Regions from separate parts of the Saccharothrix sp. NBAS 001 genome, predicted to be linked through region 1. Evidence: riboswitches for the same ligand, from Rfam matches in the RefSeq annotation. Region 1 holds a riboswitch; each other region holds the start of a gene.

Region 1 (9,746 bases):
AGCACGATCACGATCAGCACCGGCAGGATGCCCAGGAAGACGAACGGCGCGTCCGGCCCGTGCTGCATGGACTGCGGCTCCACCCGCACCAGCAGCGGCCACACGAACATCATCAGGCCGGCCAGCGAAGCCAGGCCCAGCACGGCCGCCGAGCGCGGCCCGATCCGCACCACGCGGCCGGTGTCGCTCCAGTCCCGGATCACGACGCCACCCCCGCGCGCGCCGTGCGGACGTCCTCGACGGTGAGCCAGTCCGGGCCGAGGATCTTGGCGACCTGCGGCGCGAACGCGGGCGAGCCGCCGAGCACCTCGGTGGTCGGGCCGTCGGACACGATCTCGCCCTCGGCCATCACCACCGCCCGGTCCGCGACGATCGCGACGAACTCGACGTCGTGGGTGGCGACCACCACCGCCCGCCCCTCCGCCGCCAGCCCGGTGATGATCCGGGCCAGGCCGGCCTTGGCGGTGTAGTCCAGGCCGCGGGTGGGCTCGTCGAGCAGCATCACGTGCGGCGCGGCCGAGAGCTGCACGGCCAGCACCAGCGCCAGGCGCTGCCCCTCGGACAGGTCCCGGGGGTGCCGGCCGGGGTCGACGTCCGGGGCGATCCGGTCCAGCAGCGCCCGGCTGGTGCCGGGCCGGGCGTCGGACTCGCGGTCGGCGGAGGCGCACTCGTCGGCCACGGTCTCCAGGTACAGCAGGTCGCTCGCGGTCTGCGGCACCAGGCCGACGAGCTTGCGCGCGTCGGCGGCGTTGCGCGCCTTCGGGTCCTGGCCCGCGACGCGGACCGTGCCGCCCTGCCGGGGCCCGGAGCCCTGCAACGCCCACAGCAGCGACGACTTGCCCGAACCGTTGCGGCCCATCAGCGCCAGCACCGCGCCGGAGCGCAGGTCGAGGTCGACCCCGCGCACCGCCACCGTCGGCCCGTAGCGCACCAGCACCTCACGGGCGGCCAGCACGGTCTCGCCGGGCGGCACGGTCCGCTCCGGCGACCGGCCGAGCGTGTCGCGCAGCGGCCCGGCCAGCCGGCGGGCGTCGCGCACCGACAGCGGCAGCGGCGCCCAGCCGGCGAGCCGGCCCAGCTCGACGATCGGCGGCGCGATCGGCGTGTCCCGCAGGACGTCGGCCGGCCTGCCGGAGACCACCGACCGGTCGCCGGGCACGTAGACCATGCGGTCGGCGAAGGGCACGACCCGTTCCATCCGGTGCTCGGCCATCAGCACGGTGGTGCCCAGGTCCTGCACCAGGCGCGCCAACGTGGCCAGCACGTCCTCGGCCGCCGTCGGGTCCAGCGCGGAGGTCGGCTCGTCGAGCACCAGCACCTTGGGGTGGGTGGTGAGCACCGAGCCGATGGCGACCCGCTGCTGCTGCCCGCCGGACAGGCCGCGCAGCGCGCGGCGGCGCAGGTCGGCGATGCCCAGCAGGTCCAGCGTCTCCTCCACCCGGCGGCGCATCACCTGCGGCGCCAGCCCGAGCTGTTCCATGCCGTAGGCCAGTTCCTCCTCGACCGTGTCGGTCACGAAGCCCGCCAGCGGGTCCTGGCCCACCACGCCGACCAGGTGCGCGAACTCGCGGGGCGGGCGCGACCTGGTGGGCACGCCGTCGACCGTGACCAGGCCGTCGAGGTGGCCGCCGGTGAAGTGCGGCACCAGGCCGTTGACCATGCCCAGCAACGTCGACTTGCCCGCGCCCGTGCGGCCGGCGACGAGCACCAGCTCGCCCTCCTCGACGGTGAGGTCCACCTCGGACAGCACCGGCTCGGGCTGCCCGTGGTACCAGAAGGAGACCTGCTTCCACTCGATCACGCGGGCACCTCGGTGGCGTCACGGGCCGCGTCGGCGTGCGGCGGTTCGGGCTGCGGGGACAGGTACGCGGGCAGCACCCCGAGCAGCACGCCCAGCAGCGGCGGCCACGACAGCAGCGGCCAGGACAGGGCGATCAGCGACGGGTTGAGGTTCGTCGGGTCGACGCCGGAGGTGGCGAACAGCGCCGCCGCCACCCCGACCCCGCCGGCCGCGACCACGACTTCGGCGGCGTGCCAGCGGTCGGGCCGGTAGCGGGTGCGGTGGACCCGGCGGCCGGCCAGGTGGAACCCCACCAGCCCGACGACGGTGCCGAACACCAGCATCGGGGCCGCGAGGAACCTCGGGGTGGAGCCGTCCAGCGTGGCGTAGACGCCCACGCACACCCCGATCAGGCCCACGATCATCAACGTGCCGGTGGCCAGCCGCTGGCGCGCGTCGACCAGCGCGGAGCGCCCGTAGCCGCGCGAGTCCATCGAGGACGCGAGCCGCAGCGAGCGGTCCAGCGCGTCCTCCAGCACCGGGATCAGGATCGTGTGGACGGCCCGGAAGCGCTTGCGGCTCACGCCGCCGCGCAGCTTGCGGGCGCGCCGCACGCGCAGCACGCTCTCGGCCAGTTGCGGGAACACCGAGAGCGCGACGACGACGGCCGTGCCCATCTCGTACAGGGCGGGCGGCATGGACTTGAGCAGCCGCTTGGGGTTGGCCAGCGCGTTGGCCGCGCCCAGGCAGATCACCATGGTCGCCAGCCGCAGCCCGTCGTAGAGGCCGCCGAGCAGCGACTCCGCCGACACGTCCCCGAACAGCCGGATGCCCGCCGCCCACTCGGGCAGCGGGATCTCGGGCAGCCGCAGGATGATCGTCGACCCCTCGGCCCCGCCGAAGACGAACCGGAAGAACACCCGCACCGCCACGATCACGCCGCCCAGCACCAGGTACATCCGGAACGCCAGCGCCCACGGCGCTTCCGTGCGGCGGGCCACCACGACGTGGCAGACGACCGCGATGACGGTGAGCAGCAGCCACGGGTTGGTGGTGCGGCTCGCCGCCACCGCGAGCCCCAGCGCCCACACCCACCACGCGCCGGGGTGCAGGTCGCGCGGCAGGAAGTACATCGCGCGCACGTCAGGAATCCCTCGCGCGGCCGCGCCGCCGGGCCGTCAGCAGGGTCGCCGCGAGCAGCAGCGCCACCAGCCCGGCCGCCGCCCAGGGCGCGAAGTCGCTCGCCCCCGACTGCTCCTTGACGACCTGGTTGACGTCCGGCGCGCTCTGCCCGCCGTCGAACGCCACGTTGCGCCCCGGGTCCGGTGCGGGCGACTTGGGCGACGCGCTCGCGCGCGGCTTGGGCGGCGGCAGGGCGGCACTCCGCTCACCGGGCGTGCCGGGCTCGGCGGTCTCCGGATTCCCGTTGTCCTGCCCCGGTTCTCCGTCCTGCGGCCGGTCGGCCCGGGGGTCCGGTCGGCCGTCGGGCTGCTGCTCGTTCGGGTCGCCGGAAGCGGGCTTGCCCTCGTCCGGCGCGACGCACGGTTCGCCCTCGGTGCCGGGGCGGACGGCCGCGACGCGCGGCGTCGGGTTGGAGTCCGCGGTGGCGTTCAAGGAGAACGACCAGCCCTCGAACCCGCCGGGGATGAACCTGCGGTTCTTCACCCCCCACTGGCTGTACTCCCACGCGCAGTTGTTGCCCGCGTGCCAGTACGACCAGTACCCGGCCGCCGGGGGCGTGTCGATGCACGACTCCTGGTAGCCCTCGTTGCCCTTGACCGGCAGGGTTTCCACGGCGGAGGGCCGGTTCTCGATGCGGCAGATGAACGCCTCGCCCCACCGCTGCACGCCGTTGACCTGGAACCCCGCGCCCTTCATGGCGTCCAGGCCGGTTCCCCCGGTGCTCTGCGGGTTGCAGCGGACCAGGGTGGTGCCGCCGAGCTGCTGGAAGTCGATCACCACCGTGACCCCGGTCCCGGACGGGCAGAAACCGGGCGCGCCCTTGGACTGGTCGACGGCGTGCGCGCCGGGCGCGGCGGCCACCACCAGGAAGGCGGCGGCCACCGCGCCCGACGCGCGTCGGGTGGTCCGGCTCACTGGACCGTGAGGACCGCGGTGTTGTACACGGTGCCTCCCGTTCCGGTGGCCTTGATCGTGTAGGTGTAGGTGCCCTTCGCGGTGGGCGTGATGCTCTGCGTGCCGTTCGCGGCCAGCGTGCCCGACCAGCTGCCGCCGCCACTGGCGGGGGAGACGGCGTGCGCGGTCACGGTGGTGGCGTTGCTGGACGTCCACGTCAACGTGGTGCTCTGCCCGAGGTTGATCTTCCGGTCCAGGTCGTCCACCGACAGGCCGACGGTCGGGTTGGTCGGGCCGACCGCCGGGTTGGTCGGCGTGACACCGGGCGCGGGGTTCGTGGTGGCCGACTTGTTGAGCGAGAACGACCAGCCCTCGAAACCGCCGGGGGTCACGTTGCGGTTCAGCGCGCCGTAGCTGCTGTAGTTCCACGTGGTGCCCGCGCCGTCGGCGTGCCAGTACGACCAGTACGCCTCGGCGGGCGGCGTGACGACGCACGCCTCCTTGTAGGTCGGGTTCGTGGTGCGCGGGATCGTCTCGGTCGACGCGGGCCGGTTCTCCAGGCGGCACACGAAACCCAGGCCCCACTGCGCGACACCGGCCACCGCGATCCCCGCGTCCTGCAACGCCTTGATGCCGGTGCGAGCGGTGCCGGGGCCGGCGTTGGGCGAGCAGCGGGTGATCGTCGGCGCGGCCGTGCCGCCGTTGCCGTCCAGTTCCTGGAAGTCGATGACGACGGTGACGCCGCTGAGCGCGTCGCCCCCGGTGCAGATCCCGTTGTAGCCCTTGGTCGGGTCGATCGCGCCGGCGTTCGGCGCGCCGGCCACCGCGACGGCCAGCGACAGCGCCGCCGCCGACAGGACGGACAGGACTCTCCTCATGGTGCAACCCCCAGGGTCTTGTTGTACTTGCGCGTGCGGGTGCGTCGGATCAGCAGACCCAGCGCCACCGCCAGGACCACGCCGCTCAACGCGGCCACGGCCCAGATCGGCACGGTCGGCTCCTCCGCCGCGACGGGCGTCGGCGCGACCTGGCGGCCGGTCAGCGGAAGCCGCACGGCCGCCGCGACCGGAGAGCCCTCGGCGTCGATCCACGACCGCCCGGCCACGCCCGACGCGGCGGCCACGCCGACCGCGAGCGCGTCCTCCGCGCCCGCGTCCGCCTTGTCCAGCAACGATCCCAGCGACCGCGCGGTGGTCGTCGCGTCCAGCCCGAGCGCTTGGCGGCCGGAGGCGGCGGCGGCGCTGCGCGCGACGTCGGTGTTCCCGTCGCCGTCGAGCACCAGGCCGTCGTCGGTGACGGCGGCGTTGAGCGACTTCGCCCCGTCCATCAGCGCCGCCGTGCGCTCCTCCGACCAGTCGTCGGGAGCGGTGTCCCGGGACTTGGTGCCGTCGCGCGGGCGCAGGTTGAGCGCGGTGACCGCGGCCGAGGTCGCGGCGACGTCGCCCGACGCGCAGTCGCGGGCGCCCAGGTCGGCGGGGAACGAACCGTCGTCGCACCGGGAGCGGACCAGGACGTCGATCGCGGACTTCGCGTCCGGCGCGCCCGGCACCGCGACGGTCGCGGCGATCGCCCACGCCTGCCGGCGCGCGGTGTCGTCGGAGTCGGCGAACGAACCGGTGTCGGTGAACCGGCCGTCCTCGCCGCGCAGCGCCGCCAGGTCCTTGGCCAGCCGGTCGAGGACCACCGGCAGGTCCGGCGGCGCCTGGCCGTCGGCCTGGTCGAAGCGGGCGACGAGGGTCAGTTTGGCCAACGGCTCGGCGTACGCGGCACCGCCGGTCTCGTAGGGCTTGCCGTGGGCGTAGGCGTCGACCGATTCGGGGCGCAGCAGGAACCTCGTGGCGCGTTCGACCGCGTCCGGCTGCTCGCCCAACGTGCGCAGCGCCAGCACCAGGTCGGCGGTCGCGTCGTAGTCGGTGAAGGTCGAACCGTTCTGGGTGACCTCCACGTGGTCGCCGCCGACCAGCGTGCCCGCCAGGTGCGCGCCCAGCCGCCCGGCCGGGGTCGGCGTGCCGGGCGGCGGTGGCGGGGCCTGCGGCGTGACCGGCGTGCCCTTGGCCGAACCCGGTGGCGGCGCGAGGTTCCCGGACCGCCCGGCGGTCGGCGCGGCCGGTTCGGGCTCGGCGGCGGGCGGCGGGGTGGCCTCGGGTTCGGGCTCCGGTGTGGTCGTCGGCTCGTCGGACGGGACGCGCCGCTTGGTCAGGTCGTGGAAGCCGACCTGGGACAGGCCCAGCGACGCCTGCGCGCCCGCCCTGATCCAGGTGTCCACGCCGGCGATGCCGCCGGTGCGGGCCTGCCGGTACTGGTCGGGGTTGTAGGCGATCGCGCCGATGTCGTCGACCAGCGAGGTGTTCGCGTCCGCGTCGGTGGCCTGCGCCGACTTGAGGTACGCCAGGCCGCGCCGCACGGCGTCCTCCGCGCCGCCGGCCTCGGCGAGGGCCTGCACGACCAGGCCGGTGCTGTTGGTGTTGGGCGCTTCGGTGCTGACGCCGCCGCCCCAGCCGCCGCTCGCGTCCTGCTGGCCCAGGAGCCACGTGACGGCCCGGCCGATGGCGTCGTCCAGGCCGCCGGCACCGGCTGCGCGGGCGGCCAGCATCGCGGAGAGCGCGAGCCCCGTCGTGTCGCGGTCGGGCGCGGCCTTGTCGTACGGCTTGCCCTCGTCGCAGGTCGACACCTTGAAGCCGGTGGAGGTGACCTGGTCGGGCGGATCCCCGGCGGTGGCCGGGATGTACTCGAAGAAGATCCGGAAGAAGCCCTCCGCGCACTGCTGGCTGACCATCTTGTCGATGGCCATGGGGTCGTTGCGCCCCACCGCGGCCAGCCCGATCACGGCCAGCGCCTGGCCGAACATGTTGGCGTTGTTGCCGACGAAGTCGTTGAAGTCGGGGTTCTTCGAGTAGTCGCTGACCCGGCCGATGTCCGGGCCGGAGCGGCGGATCGTGCGCTCGGTCTCCAGGACCATGTCGTAGCCGCCGAAGGCGCGCGGGTTCCGGCCCGAGACCTCGGCCGCGACCAGCACCTTGGCCGTCGCGCCGCCGACGATGACGGCGTCGTAGCCCTGGCCGGGAACCAGGCCGTCCCAGGTGAAGTAGTCGCTCGCGCGCCTCTGGTCGTCCAGGAACGACACGATCGGCGCGGCCAGCGCGGCCTCGTTCGCGGCGTGCATGGCGAACAGGGCGTCGATCATCAGGCCGTGGTCGGGCAGCGTTCCGCCGAGGGGGTTCTCGTAGGTGCCGTCGGGGGAGAGGTGCGCGGCGAGCCAGCGGGCGTTGGCACCGGCGGCCGGCCGGTCCCGGGCGGTGGCGACGCCGGCGGTGGCGACGGTGGCGACGGTGCCGAGCAGCAGCACGGCGGACAGCGCGGCGAACGAGCGGGTGAGCCTGCGGTGGCGGGCCGTCCCGTCGTCGTCCACGTGAAAGACGGTTCGACACCACATGTCGAGCGTCACCCCTGTAGTTCGCGACAGTGGATGGACAGTCACCCGCCCACGTGTTGACCCGACTTGTCGCCTTGCGGCGACCCACGGTTGCGCGACAGTGCCGGACTTCGACCGGCTTCCTCACGTTGGGCGGAGATATGGAGTTGGCGAGCCGGGGGAGCCTAACACCGATTTCACCCCATCAGGCACCACCAGGCGGGTTGTCCGGGTGCTCTGCGTTACCCCTCGATGCCGCCGCCGGAGGTGCCGGAACCGGGTCCTGCCACCGGGTGCGTCGCGAACTCCGAGTTTCGCCGCCGAGAGATCGAGAATCGTTCGGGTGTTCCGCCGACGGGTGATTGGTCCGCTCCCTTACCGATTGGTCGGGGTGCCGCGCATTTCCGCCGGGATGAGCACCCGTCGGCTTGCGCCGGTGCTCGGGAACCGGCGGACGTTCCCCGATCGCCGGAGAATGCGCTATCGTCTGCGGCACTTGTCGAGGGGGTTGCCGCGCGGAGTCCGCTATTCGACTCGGGCGGTAATGTGAGGGTGTTGCCGGGATTGCGTTCTGGAACACCGGTGTGCAGGTCAGGGGCGGTGGGGTGGGGGAATCCGCGACCATCGTGAACTGTTCGTGACGGCGCGTCATCCGCAAGTTGCGGATTGTGTCGAACGGGGTGGGTTTCCGCGCTTTCAGTCCGTCGGGGTCGGACTGGCGCGGATCGGGTGACGGGGGGCGTGACCGCATCGGCGCGGTTGTTCGCCGGCAGGCGATTCACTCCCCGATTGCTCCCGAATGGCCCGGTGGATCCCGTGGCAGAACGGAGGTCGTGGGCTGACTGGGGTTGACCAGCGGGCGAGTTCCGCCGGTGGATCGGTGGTCGTGCAATCCGGTCGCGACGTGTTCGTGGGCGAGGTGAACCTGCGGACCGGCCTGCCGGTCCAGGCGCGCTACCGGCACCAGGTGGAGCGGATCGCCCCGACGCGGCTGCTGGGCCGCGAAGAGGAACTGGCCGAACTGGCCGCCTTCGCCCGCTCGGCCGACACGGCGGGCCGCTACCGGTGGTGGCGGGCCGGTCCGTGGGCGGGCAAGACCGCGCTGCTGTCGTGGTTCGTGCTCAACCCGCCCGAGGGCGTGCGCGTGGTGTCGTTCTTCGTCACCGCCCGGCTCCCGGGCCAGTCCGACCGGGCCGCGTTCGTCGACGCGCTGCTGGAGCAACTGCTGACCGTGCTGGGCCAGGACGCCCCGCCGCTGCTGACCGACACGACCCGCGAGGCCCACCTGCACGGCCTGCTGGCCGAGGCCGCGGCGGCGTGCCGGGACCGGGGCGAGACGTTGCTGCTGGTCGTGGACGGGCTGGACGAGGACCGCGGCTACACGACCAGCCACGACGCGCACAGCGTCGCCGCGCTGCTGCCCGCGACCCCGCCCGCCGGGATGCGGGTGGTGGTCGCCGGCCGCCCCGACCCGCCCCTGCCGGGCGACCTCGCCGGGCACCACCCGTTGCGGGGGCCCGAAGTCGTGCGCCCGCTGACGCCCTCGCCGCACGCGCGGGCGTCGCGCACCGAGATGGAGCGCGACCTCAAGCGGCTGCTCGCCGGCACGCCGCTGGAACGGGACCTGCTCGGCCTGCTGGTCGCCTCGGGCGGCGGGCTCGGCGCGGCGGACCTGGCCGGGCTCACCGGCGCGAACCGGCGGCACGTGCGCGAACACCTCGACACCGCCGCCGGGCGCAGCTTCACCCGGCGCGCCGGCACCCTCGTCCCGGAGACCGAGAGCTACCTGCTGGGCCACGAAGAACTCCAGGCCGCCGCCGCGGACCTGGTGCACGACGGGCTGCCCGGCTACCGCGACCGCCTGCACGCCTGGGCCGACGACTACGCGCGGCGCGGCTGGCCGGCCGACACGCCCGAGTACCTGCTGCGCGGCTACCACGCGATGCTCATGGCGAGCGCCGGGCTCGACCGCGCCACCGCCCTGTGCACCGACCCGCGCCGCCACGACCGCCTGGTCGCCGTCACCGGCGGTGACGCCACCGCGCTCGCCCAGATCACCGCGACGCTGGACGCCTACGCCGGCGCGCCGGACGTCGACCTCGCGGCGGTGGCCCGGCTCGCGGTGCACCGCGACCACCTGCGCGACCGCAACGCCCGCATCCCGTCGGGCGCCCCCGTGCTGCTGGCCCGGCTCGGCCACCACGACCGGGCGCTCGCGCTCGCCCACTCGATCGCGCCCGCCGAGCGGCAGAGCGAGGTGCTGGCGCGGATCGCCCGCACGTTCGAGAAGGCCGGGCACACCGAGCGGGCCGAGGAGCTGATGGAGTCGGCGATCCAGGTGGCCCGGTCCAGCCAGGCCGCCCACCAGCTGGGCCGGGCCCTGGTGTCGGCCAGGGCCATCGGGCAGACCGCGCGCCCGCCGTCCGCCGGCGGGGTGGAGCCGGGCCGCACCGGGCCGCGCGGGGACGCCGGGCACGT
Region 2 (9,746 bases), 4.8 Mb from region 1:
GTGGGCAAGGACCGTACCGCGCCGGCGCGAACCACTATCGAGTGGCCTCGTACCGCACGGGCTCGGTCGCGCAGGCCCGCACGAAGCGGGCCACGGCCTCCGGCGCGGACGCCGGATGCGTGTGCAGGTAAGACGCGTGCACGCCGTCGAGCACGAACCCCTCGGCGACCGGCCGCTGGTCGTGGCCGCGCCACTGCCAGGCCGGCCGGGCGCCCGAGGGCGCGCTCAGCGCGGTCCGGTGGAACTCGTGCCCGGTGATCCGGCTGCCCGCCCGGGCCAGCACCGAGTCGAACGGCGCGACGGCGTCGCGGTAGCCGAGCGTGAGGCGCGGGGTCATCGCGCCGACCGCGTCGAGCACGCCGCACATCGGCGCGCCGTCCAGCTCGCGCGCGAGGTAGAGCAGCCCGCCGCACTCGGCGTGCACCGGGCCGCCGGCGGCGGCGAACGCGGCGACGGCGGCGCGCAGCCCGTCGTTGGCGGACAGCTCGGCGGCGTGCTGCTCGGGGAACCCGCCGGGCAGCACCAGACCGGCCGTGCCGTCCGGCAGGCCCGGGTCGCGCAGCGGGTCCACCACGACGACGTCCGCGCCGGCCGCGCGCAGCAGCTCGACGTGCTCGGCGTAGCCGAAGGTGAACGCCGCGCCGCCCGCGACCGCGACCACCGGGTTGCCGCCGACCGGCGCGACCTCCGCGGCCGGGTCCCAGGTGGGCACGGCCAGCGCCGGCACCTGCGCGGCGAGCCGGCGCACCGCGGCCAGGTCGACGTGCTCGGCGACGGCCGACGCGATCGCGTCCACGGCGTCCAGCGCGGGCTGCCCGTGCTCGGCGGCGGTGACCAGGCCCAGGTGCCGGGAGGGCAGCCGGAACTTGTCGTCGCGCGGCAGCACGCCCAGCACTTCCAGCCCGACCTCGGCGCACGCCCCGCGCAGCACGTGCTCGTGCCGCTCGGAGCCGACCTGGTTGAGGATCACGCCGCCCAGCCGCACGGTCGGGTCGTAGCCCCGGAAGCCGTGCAGCAGGGCCGCCAGGCTGCGGCTCTGGCCGCGCGCGTCCACCACGAACAGCACCGGCGCGGACAGCAGCTTCGCGACGTGCGCAGTGGACCCGATGCCCTCGGTGTCCACCCGCCCGTCGAACAGGCCCATCACGCCCTCGACCACGGCCAGGTCGCAGCCGCGCGCGCCGTGCGCGAACAGCGACGCGACCCGGTGCTCGCCGACCATGACCGGGTCCAGGTTGCGGCCCGGCCGGCCGGTGGCCAGCCCGTGGTAGCCGGGGTCGATGTAGTCCGGCCCGACCTTGAAGGGGGCCACCCGGTCCCCCGCGCGGCGCAGCGCCGCCATCAGGCCGGTGGCCACGGTGGTCTTGCCGCTGCCCGACGCGGGCGCGGCGACCACCAGGCGGTTCACCACTCGATCCCCTTCTGGCCCTTCTGGCCCGCGTCCATCGGGTGCTTGACCTTGGTCATCTCCACGACGAGGTCGGCGACGTCGACCAGCGCCGCCGGCGCGTACCGGCCGGTGATCACCACGTGCTGGTGGCCGGGCCGGTCGCGCAGGGTGGCGACCACCTCGTCGACGTCGATCCAGCCCCAGTGCAGCGGGTAGGTGAACTCGTCGAGCACGTACACGCCGTGCCGCTGCGCGGCCAGCCGGCGGGCGATCTCGCGCCAGCCCTCCAGCGCGGCGGCGGCGTGGTCCTCCTCGGTGCCCGCCTTGCGGGACCAGGACCAGCCCTCGCCCATCTTGTGCCACTCGACCGGGCCGCCCTCGCCGGTCTGCTCGTGCAGCCGGCCCAGCGCGCGGAACGCCGACTCCTCGCCGACCTTCCACTTCGCCGATTTCACGAACTGGAAGACGCCGATCGACCAGCCCTGGTTCCACCCGCGCAGCGCGAGCCCGAACGCGGCGGTCGACTTCCCCTTCATCTCCCCCGTGTGCAGGATGGTCAGGGGCCGGTTGCGCCGCTGCTTCGTGGTGAGCCCGTCGACCGGGACGACGGACGGCTGTCCTTGGGGCACGGCGGTCTCCTAGGCGGCCCGCGCGGCGCGCACGACGCCGGCGACCTGGTCGGCGGACAGTTCCTCCAGGCGCAGGCACACCGCGCCCAGCGCCTGGGCGACCCGGCCCGCGAGGCCGAGCCGGACGTGGCCGGACTCGCAGTCCACGACCACCGCGGCGACCTCGTCGGCGGCCAGCAGGCCGGCCGCGCGCAGGGCGTCGCGCATCGGGTCGCCGCCGGAGCCGGTGGCGGTGGCGCGGCCGTCGGTGAGCAGCACCACCAGCGGGCGGCGGCGCGGGTCGCGGACCCGTTCGACCTCCAGCACCCGGCGGGCGCGCAGCAGGCCGTCGGCCAGCGGGGTGCGGCCACCGGTGCGCAGTTGGCGCAGCCGGGCCGCTGCGGCGTCCACGGAGTTCGTCGGCGGCAGGGCGGTTTCCGCGCCCGCGCCCCGGAAGGTGATCACGCCGACCTTGTCCCGGCGCTGGTAGGCGTCGCGCAGCAGGGAGACCACCGCGCCGCTGACCGCCGACATGCGCTGCCGCGCGGCCATCGAGCCGGACGCGTCGACCACGAACAGGACCAGGTTGCTCTCCTTGCCCTCGCGCACCGACAGCCGCAGGTCGGTGCCGCGCAGCAGCAGACCGGGGCCGCTGCGCCCGCGCGCGGCCTGGAACGGCGCCGCCGCGCCGAGCGTGCCGACCAGGTGCAGGCCCGACCCGTCCGAGGTGGACGAGCGGACCACCCGGCCGGTGCGGGCGCGGGCCCGGGAACGCTTGCCGGGAGCGCCTTCGCCGACACCGGGCACCTGGAGCAGCCGGGCCTTGAACGACGGCGCGGGCGCGTGCGTGCGTTCGCCGGACGACCCGCCGGGCCGCTGCGGCGCGGAGCTGTCCGAGGTGGCGTCGGACGGGGTTTCGGGGGCGTCCTGCGGGAGCCCGCCGCCGTCGTCCGGGCCGTCCGGCCCGTCGTCGGGACCGCCGTCGTCGGGGCCTTCGTCGTCGGGGTCGTCGGCGGCGTGCTCGGCGCCCTGCCGCATGGCGTCTTCGAGCTGCTGCTCCTCCAGGCCGGGCTCGTCGAACGGGTCGCGGCGCTTGCGGTGCGGCAGGGCCAGCCGGACGGCGGCCTCCACGTCCGGCTCGGCGACCTCGTCCGCGCCGCGCCACGCGGCGTGCGCGACGGCGGTGCGGGCCACGACCAGGTCCGCGCGCATCCCGTCGACGTCGAACGCGGCGCAGATGCCGGCGATCCGGCGCACCTCGGCGTCGGGCAGCACGACGGCGGACAGCCGGGCGCGCGCCGCCACGATCCGGGCGGCCAGCGCGGCGTCCTCGTCGGCCCACCGGGCGGCGAAACCGGCGGGGTCGGCCTCGTAGGCCAGCCGGCGGCGGATCACCTCGGTCCGGGTGCCGACGTCGCGGGCCGCCCGCACGGCCACGGTGAGGCCGAAGCGGTCCAGCAGCTGTGGCCGCAACTCGCCCTCCTCCGGGTTCATGGTGCCCACCAGGAGGAACGACGCGGCGTGCGAGACGGATACGCCCTCGCGCTCGACGTGCGCGCGACCCATCGCGGCGGCGTCGAGCAGCAGGTCGACCAGGTGGTCGTGCAGCAGGTTGACCTCGTCCACGTAGAGCACGCCCCGGTGCGCGGCGGCCAGCAGGCCGGGCTGGTAGGCCCGCACGCCCTCGGTCAGCGCGCGCTCCAGGTCCAGCGAGCCGATCAGCCGGTCCTCGGTCGCGCCGACCGGCAGTTCGACCAGGCGCGCGGTGCGGCGTTCCGCCGGGCCGTCGTGCGGGCCGTCCGGGCACTCGGCGTCCACGGCGGGGTCGCAGCCGAAGCGGCAGCCGGCGACCACGTCCAGGGTCGGCAGCAGCGCGGCCAGGGCGCGGACCACGGTCGACTTCGCGGTTCCCTTCTCGCCTCGGACGAGCACCCCGCCGATACCGGGGTGCACGGCGTTGAGCAGCAGCGCCGTGCGGAGGTCGTCGTGGCCGACGACGGCGGAAAAGGGGAAACGCGCGCCCATGCGGCGGTGTCCTTCCTCGGGTGTCCACGCCCGGGTCCGGTGCGGTGAGATCGGGGGCCGAGTTCCTGACTCCCGGATCCACGTGCCCGGTCACAGTGGCGGGACCGCGCCGGATTCGCACCGGCTTCCTCGCGCACCCCTACAGCCCCGGCATCGTCGCACTTCGGTCGACCGGCTCCAAGTCCCCGGTGAGCACTGCGCGGGCGAGCGCGGTCACACCCGAACGGACCTGCTCGACCGGCAGCCCCATCCGGTGGACCAGGTGGTGGACCACCTCGCCGCGCAGGTTGGCCAGCAGCGCGTGCGCCAGGTAGTCGGCGTCCGAATCGGGCCTGACCTGCGCGATCAGGTCCTGGAGGCGGCGGTGGGTGAGGGCGAAGTTCGCGTCGCACCCGGTGCTCGCGGCCGTCACCCGCTCCAGCGCCCGGATCACCGGCAGGGAGGCCAGCACGTGGTCGAACAGGGTGCCGACGAACGTGATCACCCTCTCGGCGGCGGGCAGGTCCGCGGCGGTGACGAGGATCTCGGACTCGGCCAGCCACGCCCGCGCGCTCTCCGCGACGACGGCCTGGACCAGGCCCTCCCGGTCGCCGAACCGGCGGAACAGGGTGCCCTTGCCGACGCCCGCCGCGACCGCGACGTCCGCCATGTTCACGCCGTCGAGGCCGTGCTCGCCGATCAGCCGGCAGGCGGCGGCCAGGATCGCCGCGCGGTTGCGCGCGGCGTCCGCACGTTCGGCCACCGGCGAACCTCCCCTTGACAAAAGCGGACCGTTGGTCCGTATTGTAGCGGAGGTCAACCGGACCAATGGTCCGGTTAATCCGTCGAAGGGGGAGCCATGCGCGCGGTGCGGTTCACGGAGTTCGGTCCGGCCGAGGTGCTGCGGGAGGTCGAGGTGCCCGACCCGGTCGCCGGACCGGGCGAGGAGCTGGTCCGGGTCACCGCGATCGGCGTCAACTACGGCGAGACGGTGATCCGGTCGGGCCGGGGCGCGAAGCTGTTCCCGTGGTACCCGGCGGCCGTCACGCCGGACGGGCGGCTCGGCTCCGAGGTGGTCGGGGTGACCGCCGACGGCCGGCGGGTGATCGGCGTGCCGTCCGGCGAGGCGTACGCGGAGCTGGCCGTGCTCAAGGAGCCGGTGGAGGTCCCCGACGACGTCGACGACCACCGGGCGCTCGCCCTGTTCCTCCAGGGCGCCACGGCCGTGCAGGCGGTCCGCCGGGTCGGTCTCGTGGCCGGTGAACGGGTGCTGGTCGAGGCCGCCGCGGGTGGGGTCGGCAGCCTCCTGGTGCAGCTCGCGGCGCGGGCCGGGGCCGTCGTGGTGGCCGCCGCGCGGGGGGCGGAGAAGCTGGCGCTGGCCCGTGACCTGGGCGCGCACGAGACCGTCGACTACGGCGTGGACGGCTGGCACGAGGGGGTCGCCGAGGTGGACGTGGCGTTCTCGTCGGTCGGCGGGTCGGTGGCGCGGCGGTCGTTCGAGCTGCTGCGGCCCGGTGTCGGCCGGCTGCTGCTGTTCGGGTTCGCGAGCGGCGAACCGCTCGACGTCACGCCGTCGGAGGTGTTCGCCAAGGGCGCGGCGCTGATCGGCCTGGCCCAGCGGGCCACCCCCGACCTGGCGCGCGAGGCGCTCGGGCTGGGGCTGCGGACCGTGCTCGGCGAGGCCCTGCCGCTGGCCGAGGCCGCCCGCGCGCACCGGGCGCTGGAGTCCCGGGCCACGACGGGCAAGCTGGTGCTCGTCCCGTGATCACCCGAAGACCGGAAAGGCCGTGATGAGCGCCGACCAGAGTTCGCTGACCGCCGAGGACCTGGAACTCCTCGCCCGCCCCCTGCACGGGTTCCTGTCCGTGGCCGCCGGGCCGGTCCCGGCCCAACCCCGGCCGGTGTGGTTCGAGGCCACCGCCGAGGGCGCGGTCCAGCTGTTCACGGCCCCGGACTCGCTCAAGGTGCGGCGGCTGGCCCGCGACCCGCGCGCCTCGCTCGTCGTCGCCGCCCCGGTCGGCGAGCGCGAGCACTGGGTGTCGGTCGCGGGCCCCGCCACCGTGGAGCCGGACGGGGCGCACGAGCTGTGCTCCCGGCTGGCCGCCCGCTACTGGGACCTCGACGACCCGACCCGCGCCGGCGAACTCGCCGCGATGCTGGCGGGCGACTGGGTCCGGCTGGTCATCCACCCGGACTCGGTGCGCCGCTACGCGAACTGAACGGCCCGGTCGGGCGTCGACCCGACCGGGCCGCCCAGGTCGACCAGGACGCTCAACGGCGCGCGGAACGACAGCAGCCCGAGCATCGGCGGTGGCTCGGCGGAGGCCAGGCGCAGCTGCGGGAACCGCTCGAAGGTCTCCCGCAGCACCACCTCGCCCTCCAGCCGGGCCAGGCCCGCGCCCAGGCAGAAGTGCCGGCCGAACCCGAACGCCAGGTGCTTGCGGGCGTTGGGCCGCACCGGGCACAGCCGCTCCGGCTCGGCGAACACGTCCGGGTCGGAGCCGGTGCCCGCGAGCATCAGCAGCAGCTGCGCGCCCGCCGGGACGTCCACGCCGGCGATGGTCACCGGTTCGGCCGCGACCCGCCGCCACGTGCTGACCGGCGGGTCGCGGCGCAGCACCTCCTCCACCACCCGCCCGGCCATCCCCGGCTCGCCCAGCCGCGACCACAGGTCGCCCTGCCGCAGCACCGCGTCGAACACCGCGCACAGCAGCTGGGTGGTGGTCTCCTGGCCGGCGATGAGCAGGAAGTAGCAGAGCCCGGCGGCCTCCCGGATCGGCACGTCCCGCAGCGCGCCGAACAGGTCGTCGTCGCCGCGCGCGGCCCGCAGCCGGCGGGTCAGCCAGCGGTGGAACTCGGCGCTCGGCCCGGCCAGCTCGTACTGCCGCTCCAGCGACGGGTTGCCCCAGAACAGCTCCAGCGACGCCGTGCTCCACCGCTTGAGCAGCGCGATGTCCACGCCCTCCTGGTCGCCGCCGTCCACCGGCACGCCCATGACCTCCATCAGCACGATCGCCGGCAGGTCGCGGGCCAGCGCGGGGTGCAGGTCGGCGACCGGACCCGCCAGCCGCGCGAGCCGTTCCCGGGCCAGCTCGGCGATCCGGGGCCGCATCGCCGCCACCCGGGCCGGGGTGAGGAACCGGGCGACGAGCCGGCGCAGCCCGGCGTGCGTGTCGGTGCCGTTGTTGGCCAGCGTCGGCGGCAGCGAGAAGCCCGCGCGGGCCAGCACGCGCAGCACCGGGCGCGGGATGGCGGTGACGGCGGTGAGCGCGTTGTCGGGGTGGAAGCGCCCCGGGTCGGCGAGGACGGCCCGCACGTCGTCGTACCGGCTGACCAGCCACAACCCGGTGGTCTCGTCCCGGTGCACCGGCGCGTCGGTGCGCAACGTCCGCAGGTCTGGCGAACCGAGCTGGAAGAGGTCCACGCGGGGACGTTAGCGGCCGGATGGGAGACTGCCGGCGTGAGTGTGAGCACAGAGGCGGCGACCGGACCGGAGTCGGTGTTCGACTGGATCGACACCCGCGCGGAGGCCCGCGCGAAAGCCGGCCTGGCCCGCCGGGTGCGACCTCGCCCGGCCGACTCGACCGACCTGGACCTGGCGTCCAACGACTACCTCGGCCTGGCCCGCGACAAGCGGGTGATGGGCGCGGCGGCCGCGGCGGCGCTGCGCTGGGGCGCGGGCTCGACGGGCTCCCGGCTGGTGACCGGCTCGACCGAGCTGCACACCGAGCTGGAGTACGAGCTGGCGAACTTCTGCGGCGCGCAGTCCGCGCTGGTGTTCTCCTCCGGCTACCTGGCGAACCTGGGCGCGCTCACCGCGCTGTCCGGGCCGGGCACCGCGATCGTGGCCGACCAGCACATCCACGCGTCGCTGATCGACGGCACCCGGCTGTCCAAGGCGGACGTGGTGGTGGCCGGGCACTGCGACGTGCCGCAGGTCGCGCACGCGCTGTCCACCCGGGGCAAGAGGCGGGCGCTGGTGGTCACCGACTCGGTGTTCTCGGTCGACGGCGACCTGGCCCCGCTGGCCGAACTCGCCTCGGTGTGCCGGGAGCACGGCTCGGCGCTGGTCGTGGACGACGCGCACGGCCTGGGCGTGCTCGGCGAGGGCGGCCGGGGCTCGGTGCACGCGGCGGGCCTGGCGAAGGCGCCGGACGTGGTGACCACGGTGACGCTGTCCAAGGCGCTGGGCACGCAGGGCGGCGCGGTGCTCGGGCCGAGCCGGGTGATCAAGCACCTGGTGGACACCGCGCGGACGTTCATCTTCGACACCGGCCTCGCGCCGGGCAGCGTGGCGGCGGCGCTGGCCGCGCTCAAGGTCGTGCGCGAGGAGCCCGACCGCGCCACGCGCGCGTTGGACGTGGCGCAGGACCTGGCGTTCCGGCTGCGGGACAAGGGGCTGCGGGTGAGCAGCCCGACCGCGGCGGTGGTCTCGGTGCAGGCCCCGTCGCCCGAGGCGGCGCTCGGCTGGGCCGAGGCGTGCCGGGCGCAGGGCGTGCTGGTCGGCTGCTTCCGGCCGCCGTCGGTGCCCGACCAGATCTCCCGGCTGCGGCTGACCGCGCGGGCCGACCTGACCGAGGCGGACGTCGAGCGGGCGGTGCGGGTGATCAGCGAGACCGGCGCATCCGCAGGTGCGGTATCCCGTCCTCGATGAACTCCGCGCCGACCGGCATGAAGCCGAACGAGGCGTAGAAGTCGGCCACGTAGGTCTGCGCGTCCAGCACGCACACCCGCCGGCCGACCTCGACCAGCGCGGCCTCCATCAGCCGCCGGCTGTAGCCGCGCCCGCGCGCGGACCGCGCCGTGCACACCCGGCCGATCCGGAACGTGCCGTCGGGTTCCTCCAGCAGCCGCAGGTACGCCCGCGGCTCGGGGGAACCGTCGGACTCCAGCCAGAAGTGCCTGGTATCAGAGTCGAGGTCACGGCCGTCCAGCTCCGGGTAGGGGCAGGACTGCTCGACCACGAAGACCTCGCCACGCAGTTTGAGCAGGGCGTACAGCTGCGCGGAGGTCAGATCCGCTGACCACTTGCGGCGCAGTGTGGCCGGATAGGGATGCGAGCGCACACCGCGTTGGTACCACAGTCTCAGATTTCGCCGAGGTATCGGCTCACCCTCGTGTAGACGCCCGGCTCGCCCGCCCGCGCGCAGCCGTGCCCGTAGGAGACGACCCCCACCAGCAGGCCGCCCACGACCAGCGGGCCGCCGGAGTCGCCCTCGCAGGCGTCCTTGCCGCCCTCCGGGTAGCCCGCGCAGATCATCGCGTCCGCGCGGTAACCGTTGACGGCTTTCGCGCACTCGGCGTCCGCCCACACCGGCAGGTCGACCTGGCGCAGCGTCCGGCTCGGCGGCGCGATCTCGGTGGTGCGCCCCCAGCCCAGCACGACCGCCCGGTCCCCGGCGCGGGCCTGGCCCACGCCGATCGGCTGGAACGGCACCGGCTCGGCGAGGGTGAGCGCGGCCACGTCGTCGCCGGTCGCCACGGACCGGAACGCCGGGTGCCGGCGCACCTCCGTCACGGCCACCTGGCGGCCGGCGGCGGTGTCGAGGTCGCGCCGGCCGACCACCACGCGCAGGTCGGCGGGCCGCCGGTCGTGCTCGGAGAGCGTGGTGCGCTCGATCGTGCAGTGGGCGGCGGTGAGGACCTTGCGCTCGCCGACCAGCACGCCGCCGCAGAAGAAGTTGCCCCGCGCGTCGTAGAGCGCGACCGCCCACGGGGTGTCCGGGGCGTTCTGGCCGCCTACC
Region 3 (9,746 bases), 460 kb from region 1:
GCGCCTACGCGGCCTGGCCGGAGCGGATGATCCACCGCGACACCACCGGCACCCGGTGGGTCGGCCGCAACCAGGACGGCCGGCTCCAGGCGTTCGCGGTGCAGGGCGGGCGGCTGGCCACCTGGTGGCAGACCCCGTCCGGCTGGTCGTCCACCACGCTGGCCACGCCCGGCCCGCTGTCCGCCGGGGTGGCCGTCACCGAGACCGGGGACGGCCGCATCCAGGTCGTCGGCCGGCGGCAGGACACGCACGAGGTCGTCACCACCGCCCAGCGCGCGCCCAACGCCGGGTTCGGCGCGTGGGTGTCCCTGGGCAGCCCCAACCCCGGCTCCACCCAGATCGGCACGCCGGTCGCGGCACGCGGGCAGGACGGGCTGGTCCGGGTGTTCGTGAAGAACGCCGGCGGCGGGCTCAGCCACCTGGCCCAGCTCGCCGACGGGACGTTCCCCGCGACGTGGCAGGACGCCCGGGGCACGGACCTCCAGGACGGGCTCGCGGTGGGCGTCGGGCCCTCCGGCGGGCTGGAGGTGTTCGGGTTCGCCGCCTCCGGCGGCACCGGCAAGCTCCGGCACTGGTCCGGCACCCCGCTCGCGCCGCGCCCCGACCCGGCGGGCCTCCAGCCGTCCGGACCGCCCTCGGTGGCGCGGACCCGCGACGGCCGGCTCGACGTGTTCTTCCGGCTGGCCGGCGGGCAGGGCGGCGCGGTCGGCCGCACCTGGCAGCTCGCCGACGGGTCGTGGACGGCGGTCCGCGACGACCTCGGCGGCCAGGGCGGCGTCGGCGCGCCCGCCGTGGCCGACGCGCCGGCGGTGCCCGACGCCCGCGTGCTGGTGTTCACCACCAACCGGGGCGGCGGCGTGAGCACCACCCGCCAGAACGCCGACGGCGGCTACCTCAGGTCGTGGACGGACCTCGGCGGCTTCATCGTCGGCCAGCCCGCGACGGCCATCGACCCGAGCGGCCGGGCCGTGGTGTTCGTGCTGGACGACGACGGCGGCCTCACCGTCCGCCGGCAGCGCACCCCCGGCGGCACGGCCGGCTTCGAGGACGGGGTGGCGCTGCCCGCGCCGTGACCACGCCGGCGGCGCTCCGACCCCGGAGCGCCGCCGGCTAGACAGTTGATTTCCGAGGGTTGGTGGTCGTAGGCGGTCAGGGAGCGTTTGACCGGTTGGTGGGTGTGGTCGTTGTGCCGGATGGCTGCTGTGGGGGCGAGGATGCGTTGCGGGACGCGGGTGATCACGCCCGCTGTTGTGCTTCCGCCGTGTCGTTCGGGGTCGAGGTGAGCCGCACGTCGTCCGTCCCCAGGGCCGCGTCGACGGCCAGGACCCCCGGTCGCCGTCCCGACCGGCTCCGCGGAATCCCGTGACCGCTGGTGGCAGCCGGACCGGCCGGACAGGTGACGGAACAGGTGCCCCAGGCGGTCGCGAGCGTGTCACTGCCGGCCGTCACCACCCGCACATCGACACCCCCGCCCCATGCCTCCAGGTGCCTACCCCTTGGAATCAATCATCTAGTGTCCTGCGCCGGGAATTCGGTCAAGATATGAGGCGAGGCGGTCGAGGATCTCGTCGGCGTCCTTGGTCCAGGTGAAGGGCTGGGGGTCCTCGTTCCACGTCGTGATCCAGTCCCGAATGTCGTTCTCCAGGGCGCGGAGTGACTTGTGGGCGGCGCGACGCAGTCGTTTGTCGGTGAGCAGGCCGAACCACCGCTCGACCTGGTTGAGCCAGGAGGAGTAGGTGGGCGTGAAGTGCATGTGGAAGCGCGGGTGCGCTTCCAGCCACTTCCGGACGGTGGGGTGTTTGTGGGTGGTGTAGTTGTCACAGACCAGGTGCACGTCCAGGTCGGCGGACACCTGCCTGTCCAGCTTGGCCAGGAACTTCCTGAACTCCACGGCGCGGTGGCGGCGGTGGACGGAGCCGATGACCTCGCCGGTGGCGGGGTCGAGGGCGGCGAACAGGGTGGTGATGCCGTGGCGGATGTAGTCGTGGGTGCGGCGTTCGGGCAGGCCGGGCATCATCGGCAGTGTCGGCGCGGACCGGTCCAGGGCCTGGATCTGCGACTTCTCGTCCACGCACAGCACCAGCGCCCTCTCCGGCGGGTCGAGGTAGAGGCCGACCACGTCGCGGACCTTGTCCACGAACTGCGGGTCGTTGGACAGCCTGAAGGTGTCGGTCTGGTGGGGTTTGAGGTTGAACGCCTTCCAGATCCGCCCGACCGTGGACCTGCTCAGGCCGCTCTCGGCTGCCATCGAGGCGCGTGACCAGTGCGTGGCGTCGGCCGGTGTCCGTTCCAGCGTGGCCACCACGACCTGCTCGACCCGCTCGTCGGTGATCCTGCGCGGCGCGCCCGGACGGGGTTCGTCGACCAGTCCGTCCAGGCGCCTGTCCAGGAACCGGCGCCGCCATTTGCCCACCGTCTGCGGCCAGATCCCCAACTCGGCGGCCACGTCCTGGTTGGACTTGCCGTCCGCGCAGCCCAGCACGATCCGGCACCGTTGCGCCAACGCCTGCGACGATTTCGGCCGCCGCGCCCACCGCGTCAGCGTCTCGCGCTCCTCGTCGGTCAACACCACGGCGGCCACCGGCCGACCAGTACGAGCCATCCGACGACCCTACACTTACTCAACGAACTTCAGACGCAGGACACTAGGTCCGGGCGCGCTCCCGCCACAGCAGCAACGCGGGCGGGATCAGCAGGACCAAGGCCGCCGGGGCGAGGAACGACGCGGCCGGCGACAGGTGGTAGAGCGGCACGAACGCCATCGGCGACGCCGAACCGCCCAGGAACCGGAAGGACTGGAGCACCGAGATCGCGCCGCCCCGGTTGCCCTCGCGCCCCAGCACCAGCGCGCTCAACCCGACGATCACCGCCTGCGAGAACGCGCCCGCCACCGCCCACAGCACGCCCACCGCGACCAGGCTCGGCAGGATCCCGATCAGCACCAGCAGCACCGAGCCCGCGGTGGTGCCCAGCAGCACGCAGCGGCGCGGGCCGACGTGGTCGATCATCCAGCCGGTCAGCCGGGCGCACACGATGCCGACCACCCCGAACCCGGTCAGCACCAGACCGCGCTCACCCGCGCCCAGCCCGAAGTCGTCGCCCAGCCGCAGCGCGACCAGGAACGACACCCCGCCCAGGCACCCCCAGCCGATGAACCCGGCCGCCGCCACCCGCAGCACGTCGGGCCGCCACGCGGCGCGCAACCTCGGCGGCTGCTCGGTGCGCGGCTGGTCGGCGGGCACCCCGGCCGCCGCCAGCAGCCCCGCCACCACGGCCGCCCCGACGAACGCCCACCGCCACGACGCCTCCGCCGCCAAGCCGCCCACCAGCGGCGCGGACGTCTGCCCGGCGGCCTGCATGGACGCGAACACCCCCAGCGCCCGGCCCAACCGCTCCTTGGGCGTCACCGCCGCGATCGCGGCCAGCAGCAGCGGCGTGGTGAACGCGTTCGCCACGCCCTGCAACGCCCGCCCGCCGAGCAGCACCGGGAACGACCACGACACCGCGCACAGCACGGACGCCACCGCGTAGACCAGGTACGCGCTGCGGACCGTCCGCCGCGCGCCCCAGCGCTCGCCGAGCGTCCCGGAGAACAGCATGAACCCGGCGAACGGCAGCAGGTACCCGGTCAGCGTGGTCGCCGCCGCACCCGCCGAGACCTGGAAGTCCCCGCCGATCTCCGGCAGCACCGACGAGGTCATCGCACCGCCGAACGGCCCGAGGAAGCCGCCGGCGTACAGCCCGACCACCGCGAGCCGCCGAGTGCCCGTCCGCACCTGAGCCACCCGCCGAGTGTCCCCCACCGACCCCCGCGCGGGGCCCGGGGTGTGATCAGCGTCCGAGCGCGGTCACAGCCCGGTCGGCCCGCGCCCCGGCCCGCGACCCCGCCGGCGCAGGTAGCGCTCGAACTCCGCCGCGATCGCGTCGCCGCTCGCCTCGGTGATCTGGATCTCCGCGTCGCCGCGCTCCTCCAGCGCCCGCACGTAGTTGCGCACGTCCTCGTCCTCGTCGGCCATCTCGCTGACCGTGCGCTCCCACTCCTCGGCCTGCTCGGGCAGCGCGCCCAGCGGCACCTCGACGTCGAGCACCTCCTCGACCCGGTGCAGCAGCGCCAGGGTCGCCTTGGGCGAGGGCGGCTGGGACACGTAGTGCGGCACCGCCGCCCAGAACGAGATCGCCGGCACACCGGCCTGCACGCACAGGTCCTGGAACACCCCGACGATGCCGGTGGGCCCCTCGTAGCGGGACCGCTCCAGCCCGAACTTCTGCGCCGCCGCCGCGTCGTAGGCGGTGCCGGTCACCGGGACCGGGCGGGTGTGCGGGGTGTCCATGAGCAGCGCGCCGAGCGTGACCACGGTGGTGACGCCCAGGTCCTCGATGTGGCCGAGCAGCTCGGCGGCGAACTTGCGCCAGCGCATGTTCGGCTCGATGCCGTGCACCAGCACGACGTCGGTGGCCGAGCCCGGCGGCCGGCACACCGACAGCCGAGTAGTCGGGAATTCAACCCTTCGGGTGATGCCGTCCACCATGCGGACGGTGGGCCGGGTCACCTGGAAGTCGTAGTAGTCGTCCGGATCGATCTCCGCGAGCGGCGTGGCGTCCCAGGTGAGTTGGAGGTGCTCGATCGCCGTGCTGGCAGCGTCTCCAGCATCGTTCCACCCCTCGAACGCCGCCACCATGATCGGGTTGGTGAGCGGTTTCGCGGGGTCGAAGGGGATCTTGGCGGCCTGGTCCGGATCGGTCACCGGGTCAGACTACGACCACCGCCGCGGACCCGACGCCGTAGGCTTGTGGCATGTCGGCTCGTGTCTCCCCGCCCGTCCCGGACGCGCCGGCCGACCGGCCCGTCACAGCGGGTGGCGCGGTGGACACCAGCCCCTGCCCAGCCCCGCCGACGAGCAACGACACCGCAGGTCACAGCCGGTGCGCCGAGATCGTGAACGCACCCGGACCCGATCTTGCGCACCGCGACCGCCCGGCGGGCGCGGACGCCCCGGACACCTTCGGGCCGGGCGCGATCGGCGGGCCGCGACCACGCCGGCGCCCGATCCGCCCCGATCGCCTTCGCCCTGCCCGTCAGCGGCCGGCGCGACACCCCGACGCGTGACCGGAGCGGAGCGCGTGATCCGGCGGGAACGCCGGTTCCGGACAGCGGTGGTGGTGGCGGGACCGCCGGCGACGGCCGGGGGAGTGGCCGCGTCCCTCGCGTTCGGCAGGCCGGCGCAGGATCCGCTCGACCCGGGCGTGCGGACGCGGGGCGTCGTGGCCCGGTCCGGGCCACCGGAGCCGGGCCACGGGAGTCGGGCGGCAAGCACACCGGAGACGCTGGACCGGTCGACATCCGGCACGGGGTCGACGGCGGTACCAGGACGGCGGCCCGGTCCGAGTACCGCGACCCCGGACCGGAGTCCACCGTCGGCCGCGAGGTCGAGGTCTTCCACGACCCGGCCGTCCCGGGGCGGGCCCGCACCGCCGAACTGGGCCAGGACGTGCCCGCCTGGCCGTTCACCGCGGCCTTGGTGGACTCGGCGGGTGCCCGGCCTGACCGGCGGGGGCGCGCCGCCCGCCGCGCGGTGGTGGCGGCCCGGTCGGCTCGGCGAGTGGCGGCCCGGCACGACCGGTGCGTCCGGCCCGGACCCGAAACGGCCGTGGTCCGGAGTGGTGCGGAAAGCGGAGAGTCCGCTCGGTGAAGGTGGAGGAAGCCCCGTGGTGAGCGTCGAAGCGGTGCTGTGGGACATGGACGGCACCCTGTTGGACTCGGAGAAGCTGTGGGACGTCCCGCTCTACGAGTTCGCCGAGAAGATGGGCGGCACGCTGTCGCTGGAGACCCGGCAGGCCATGGTCGGGTCGAACGTGCCCACGACCATGGCGTTGCTGTTCGCCGAAGTGGGCCTGACCCCGACGCAGGAGGAGACGGCCGACGGCGCGGCGTGGATCCTTCGGCGCACCGAAGAGGTGTTCCGGGCCGGGCTGCCGTGGCGGCCGGGGGCTCGGGAGGCGTTGCGCGCGGTGCGGGCGTCGGGCGTGCCTATGGCGTTGGTGACCTCGACCGAGCGGGCGTTGACCGAGGTCGCCCTGGACACCATCGGGCGTGACCTGTTCGACGTGACGGTGTGCGGTGACGAGGTGGACGGCAACAACAAGCCCCTCCCGGACCCGTACCTGAAGGCCGCTGCCCTGCTCGGCGTGGACGCTGCGGCGTGCGTGGCGATCGAGGACTCGCCGACCGGCGTGAGGTCGGCGGTGGCGGCGGGGTGCACGGTGCTCGTGGTGCCGTGCGACGTCCCGGTGCCGCCAGGCGAACGCCGCGTCTTCCGCGACTCCCTGGTCGGCGTCGACCTGGCAGCCCTCGCCGCCCTCCGCGCCTAGGCAGTGTCCTGTAGTTGGCCATCTAGTTGATCATCGGAGTCAGAGCTTGATGGCGGCGATGGTGAGTTCGGCCGCCGCGCGGACCGAGGCTCACGCGGCGGGTGATCTGGTCTGCCCGTTCGGGACAGGTGCACACGATCCGGCGCGTCCGCGCAGGACCCGCCCGGTGGACTTGTGCGAGTGGGCCTTGTCCGCGACGGCACCCTCGGGCCGGACGCGGGGACGTCCCGGTCCGGATCGGGCGACGCGGCTGCCGTCGAGCGGCGGCGGCAGCCGAGGGTCGTCCCCGGCGTGACCCGGCGTGACGATGACGCCGGCGGCGCATCCCCTTTTTCCGGGCCCCGGCGGCGTGCCGGTGGGCCCGGACGATGCCGGAGTCGACGCCGATGATCCACTCCGGTTCGCCGACCGAGTCGTCCTTGACGACCACACGGTCGAAGATCCGCTGCCTGCGGCCACGCCCCGGTACCGGTAACAACGACTCGATCACAGCCCACGCCCGATCGGTCAGCCCACCACGACCCACCATGAACCAGAACCACCAGACACCCTGATCAACGGCTCACAGGACACTGCCTAACACCGCCTAGACCTCCTGGACCCCGGACAGCTGCCGGGCGTCGCGGCCCGGACGCGACAACGGCACGTCCCCCGCAGTGCGGTCAACTGGGGACGTGCCGTTGTCGGCAGTGCCTTGAGCCGGCTCCGGTCAGGCGACGGCGGCCTTCGTCCTGCTGGTGGTGCCGCGCACTGCCGGGTCGACCAGCAGACCGAACACCACGCCGAGACCCAGCCACAAGGTGGCAGTCTCGGCGAGCGACGCGAGGCGGAACTCCCACAGCACGTTGCTCGGCATGTCCGCCGGCACCGCGTCCGGCGGACCCGGGAACACCAGCAGGATCACCGCGAACGCGACCACCACGGCCAGCGCGACCACGGTGGCCCGCACCGGCCCGCTCAGGTGCTCCAGCCGGGACGCCAGGAAGCTCGCCCCGAACACCACCAGCAGACCGGCCGCGATGACGCCGAGGTAGAGCACCGTCCGGTAGTCCACCGTCTCCGGGTCGCCCACCGCCGGCGGGTTGGCCGGGTACTTGACGGCCGGCAGCAGCGCCGCCGCCCCGAACACCGCCGCCGCGAGCGTCACGCTCCGGCCGAACGGCGGCCGGCCCGCGAACCAGCGCCGCGACCCGGCGTACGCGGTGGCGAACAGCGCGCCCACCGCCAGCCCGACGATGATCGCCGCGAGCACGCCGCCGAGCATCTGGGTGCCCCGGCCGAACATCTCGCCGTGGTCGTGCGCACCGGGCTCCACCGGCGCGGCGGCACGGGCCTCCTCGACGGCCAACGCGGCCCGGATCGGCACCTCGACCACGACGAGACCGACCAGGCCCGCGAGCAGACCGCCGACGCCACCCGCGCCGACGCCCCGCAGCAGTAGGTTCTTGTAGGTGTCCACGGCCGGCCCTAGTGGCACGGGACGCCGAGCGCGTGACGCCCGTCGTGGAAGAACTCGTGCAGCGACTCGGCGGCGTGGCCGAGCGCGATGCCGTTCTCCTGGAGGACCAGCCAGGTGATCAGCAGTGCGACGAGTGCGACGGCGTAGGCCCACTTGGGAATGGGGATGGACAGGGTGTGCGCGGGGCTCGTCAAGACGGCCTCCTCCATACCTCGTGGAAGGTCAACAACTACTCGCGCCGCAGCCGGTCTCCTGACTCCCGGATCGACACCGTCCCCGCGTCTTCCCAGTCGCACCGCGCGACCAGTGACGTTCTCGGCGGGTTGGCTCCCCGGTCACAGTGGCGAGGACCGCGCCGGATTCCCACCGGCTTCCCGTCCACTGCGGCTGTGGAACCGTAGATGTCCACTGCGTCCGGGCACAACCGACCAGACGAGTTGTCGTCTACCTCACGTGCACCAAACACGATCAAGCGCCGCTTTTGTCCTGGTTCTCCGCCCGCCGGACCGGGACGTCGCAGGTAATCGCCGCCCCCTGAGGGCACCCCGGCCGAGCCGTCACCGACTGTTCGCCACGCGTCCCACATGTCGGCACGCCCGTCCCGCACCGCCCTGAACCGACGATTGGTTCCCGCCGGGCGGCAGGCGCCTGCGGCGACCGTCGCAACGGCGGTTCACCGCGCCGGGAGCGGGCAGTCCCCACAGGTCCCGCCACCGTCGAGGCGGTAGTAGAGGCAGCAACTGCGCCGCCGGAACGCGACCTCGCCGGGAAACGGGATGAAGTCGCCCGACCCGAGCAGCGGCGACTCGCCCAACAGCCGTTCGCCCAGCGCCACGCACTGCTCGGCGGACGCGGTGCCGCTGCGGCTCACCGTCCGCAACGCCCCGGCGACCGCCGACGCCGCGTTCCCCCACAACAACCCCCGAGCCACCGGCACGACGCCCCGGATCGCGGCCACCACCGGCTCCAACGACTCGGCGATCGACACACCCGGGACAGGTTCGCCGATCCGCACCCGCATCCCGTCCGGCCCGAAGTGCCACCACACGTTCCCCGGCCGGATGTCCGGCGCGACCCCGCCCACGGCGTGCGCGGCGACCGTGGGGCACAGCAGCCGCGCGGTGTACCCGAGGAAGAACAGGGACGCCGAAACCCGGGCCTCCCCGGTCCGATACCGCTCGCCGATGGTCCGCAACGCGTCCGGCAGCGCCTCCCCGCCCACCAGGTCGTCGCCCGATCGCCAACCGCCGCCGTCCGCGTCGGGAGCGGGGCGACCCACGTCCAAGGCGAAGAACGGGCTGATTCCCCGGATCCGGCGCAGCGTGGACAGCACTGGGGTGTAGTCGGACACGTGGCCAGTGTGCCCGCCGCCGATCGGGACACGACGACCACGGTGATGGGTCTGCCGCTCGGGTCGGGTGTCGAGTCGGCCGGTTACGGGATGTAGAACGTCAGGATGTCGCTCCGGACCGGCGGGAACAGCACGGTCATCAGGTCGGCGTTCGGGCCCGGGTAGACGTCCGGGAACCGCGCGGTCAGCCCGCGCAGACCGTGCGGGCCGAACAGCAGCGACGCCAGCAGGTCCGGCGCCACCCCGGCCCCGCCGGCGGCGGCCGGTGCCTGCATCACTCCGCCGGGGACGACCTGGCCGACCTCGCCCGCCTTGAACGGCAGGCGGACGTGCGAGCGGTAGAACGACAGCACCGCCTCGCCCTCGTCGTCGCCGAACGGCGAGGCGGCCAGCCGCCTGCCGAACACCGGACGCAGGTGGTCCAGCAACGCCACCGGGTCGGCGATCCGCACGTAGTACGAGTTCGCGTCCTCCGGCACCGGCCCCAGGAGCGGTTCGAGCGCCGCGCCCGCGACCGTCCCCGGACGCTCGTTGGCCGCCGTCGCCCCGGTGTGCGCGACCAGCGCG

The links. Region 1 has a riboswitch for cobalamin ahead of AC0HI0_RS06405 (prenyltransferase/squalene oxidase repeat-containing protein). Riboswitches for the same ligand answer to the same signal wherever they lie in the genome.
Region 2: linked by a shared signal. The riboswitch ahead of AC0HI0_RS26690 (putative cobaltochelatase) and the one ahead of AC0HI0_RS06405 (prenyltransferase/squalene oxidase repeat-containing protein) in region 1 are both predicted to bind cobalamin.
Region 3: linked by a shared signal. The riboswitch ahead of AC0HI0_RS04565 (CbtB domain-containing protein) and the one ahead of AC0HI0_RS06405 (prenyltransferase/squalene oxidase repeat-containing protein) in region 1 are both predicted to bind cobalamin.

The regions. Positions count from the first base shown of each region.
Region 1 covers NZ_CM153251.1:1,468,410-1,478,155, forward strand. The annotation lists gene AC0HI0_RS06380 (ECF transporter S component family protein) at 1-203, opposite strand, end outside; gene AC0HI0_RS06385 (ABC transporter ATP-binding protein) at 200-1,801, opposite strand; gene AC0HI0_RS06390 (energy-coupling factor transporter transmembrane component T) at 1,798-2,913, opposite strand; gene AC0HI0_RS06395 (ABC transporter substrate-binding protein) at 2,924-3,877, opposite strand; gene AC0HI0_RS06400 (cupredoxin domain-containing protein) at 3,874-4,734, opposite strand; gene AC0HI0_RS06405 (prenyltransferase/squalene oxidase repeat-containing protein) at 4,731-7,265, opposite strand; adenosylcobalamin (AdoCbl) riboswitch at 7,294-7,439, opposite strand; gene AC0HI0_RS06410 (hypothetical protein) at 8,155-9,746, shown strand, end outside.
Region 2 covers NZ_CM153251.1:6,251,985-6,261,730, forward strand. The annotation lists gene AC0HI0_RS26680 (cobyrinic acid a,c-diamide synthase CobB) at 35-1,408, opposite strand; gene cobO (cob(I)yrinic acid a,c-diamide adenosyltransferase) at 1,405-2,019, opposite strand; gene AC0HI0_RS26690 (putative cobaltochelatase) at 2,029-4,023, opposite strand; cobalamin riboswitch at 4,063-4,187, opposite strand; gene AC0HI0_RS26695 (TetR/AcrR family transcriptional regulator) at 4,163-4,765, opposite strand; gene AC0HI0_RS26700 (quinone oxidoreductase family protein) at 4,862-5,767, shown strand; gene AC0HI0_RS26705 (pyridoxamine 5'-phosphate oxidase family protein) at 5,793-6,221, shown strand; gene AC0HI0_RS26710 (cytochrome P450) at 6,209-7,426, opposite strand; gene AC0HI0_RS26715 (8-amino-7-oxononanoate synthase) at 7,469-8,656, shown strand; gene AC0HI0_RS26720 (GNAT family N-acetyltransferase) at 8,610-9,068, opposite strand; gene AC0HI0_RS26725 (serine protease) at 9,089-9,746, opposite strand, start outside.
Region 3 covers NZ_CM153251.1:1,010,138-1,019,883, forward strand. The annotation lists gene AC0HI0_RS04530 (DUF8189 domain-containing protein) at 1-1,073, shown strand, start outside; partial or broken gene AC0HI0_RS04535 (IS982 family transposase) at 1,136-1,285, opposite strand; gene AC0HI0_RS04540 (IS630 family transposase) at 1,511-2,602, opposite strand; gene AC0HI0_RS04545 (MFS transporter) at 2,646-3,785, opposite strand; gene AC0HI0_RS04550 (PAC2 family protein) at 3,849-4,745, opposite strand; gene AC0HI0_RS04555 (HAD family hydrolase) at 5,737-6,369, shown strand; gene AC0HI0_RS04560 (CbtA family protein) at 7,079-7,828, opposite strand; gene AC0HI0_RS04565 (CbtB domain-containing protein) at 7,837-8,022, opposite strand; cobalamin riboswitch at 8,054-8,229, opposite strand; gene AC0HI0_RS04570 ((2Fe-2S)-binding protein) at 8,502-9,179, opposite strand; gene AC0HI0_RS04575 (GNAT family N-acetyltransferase) at 9,263-9,746, opposite strand, start outside.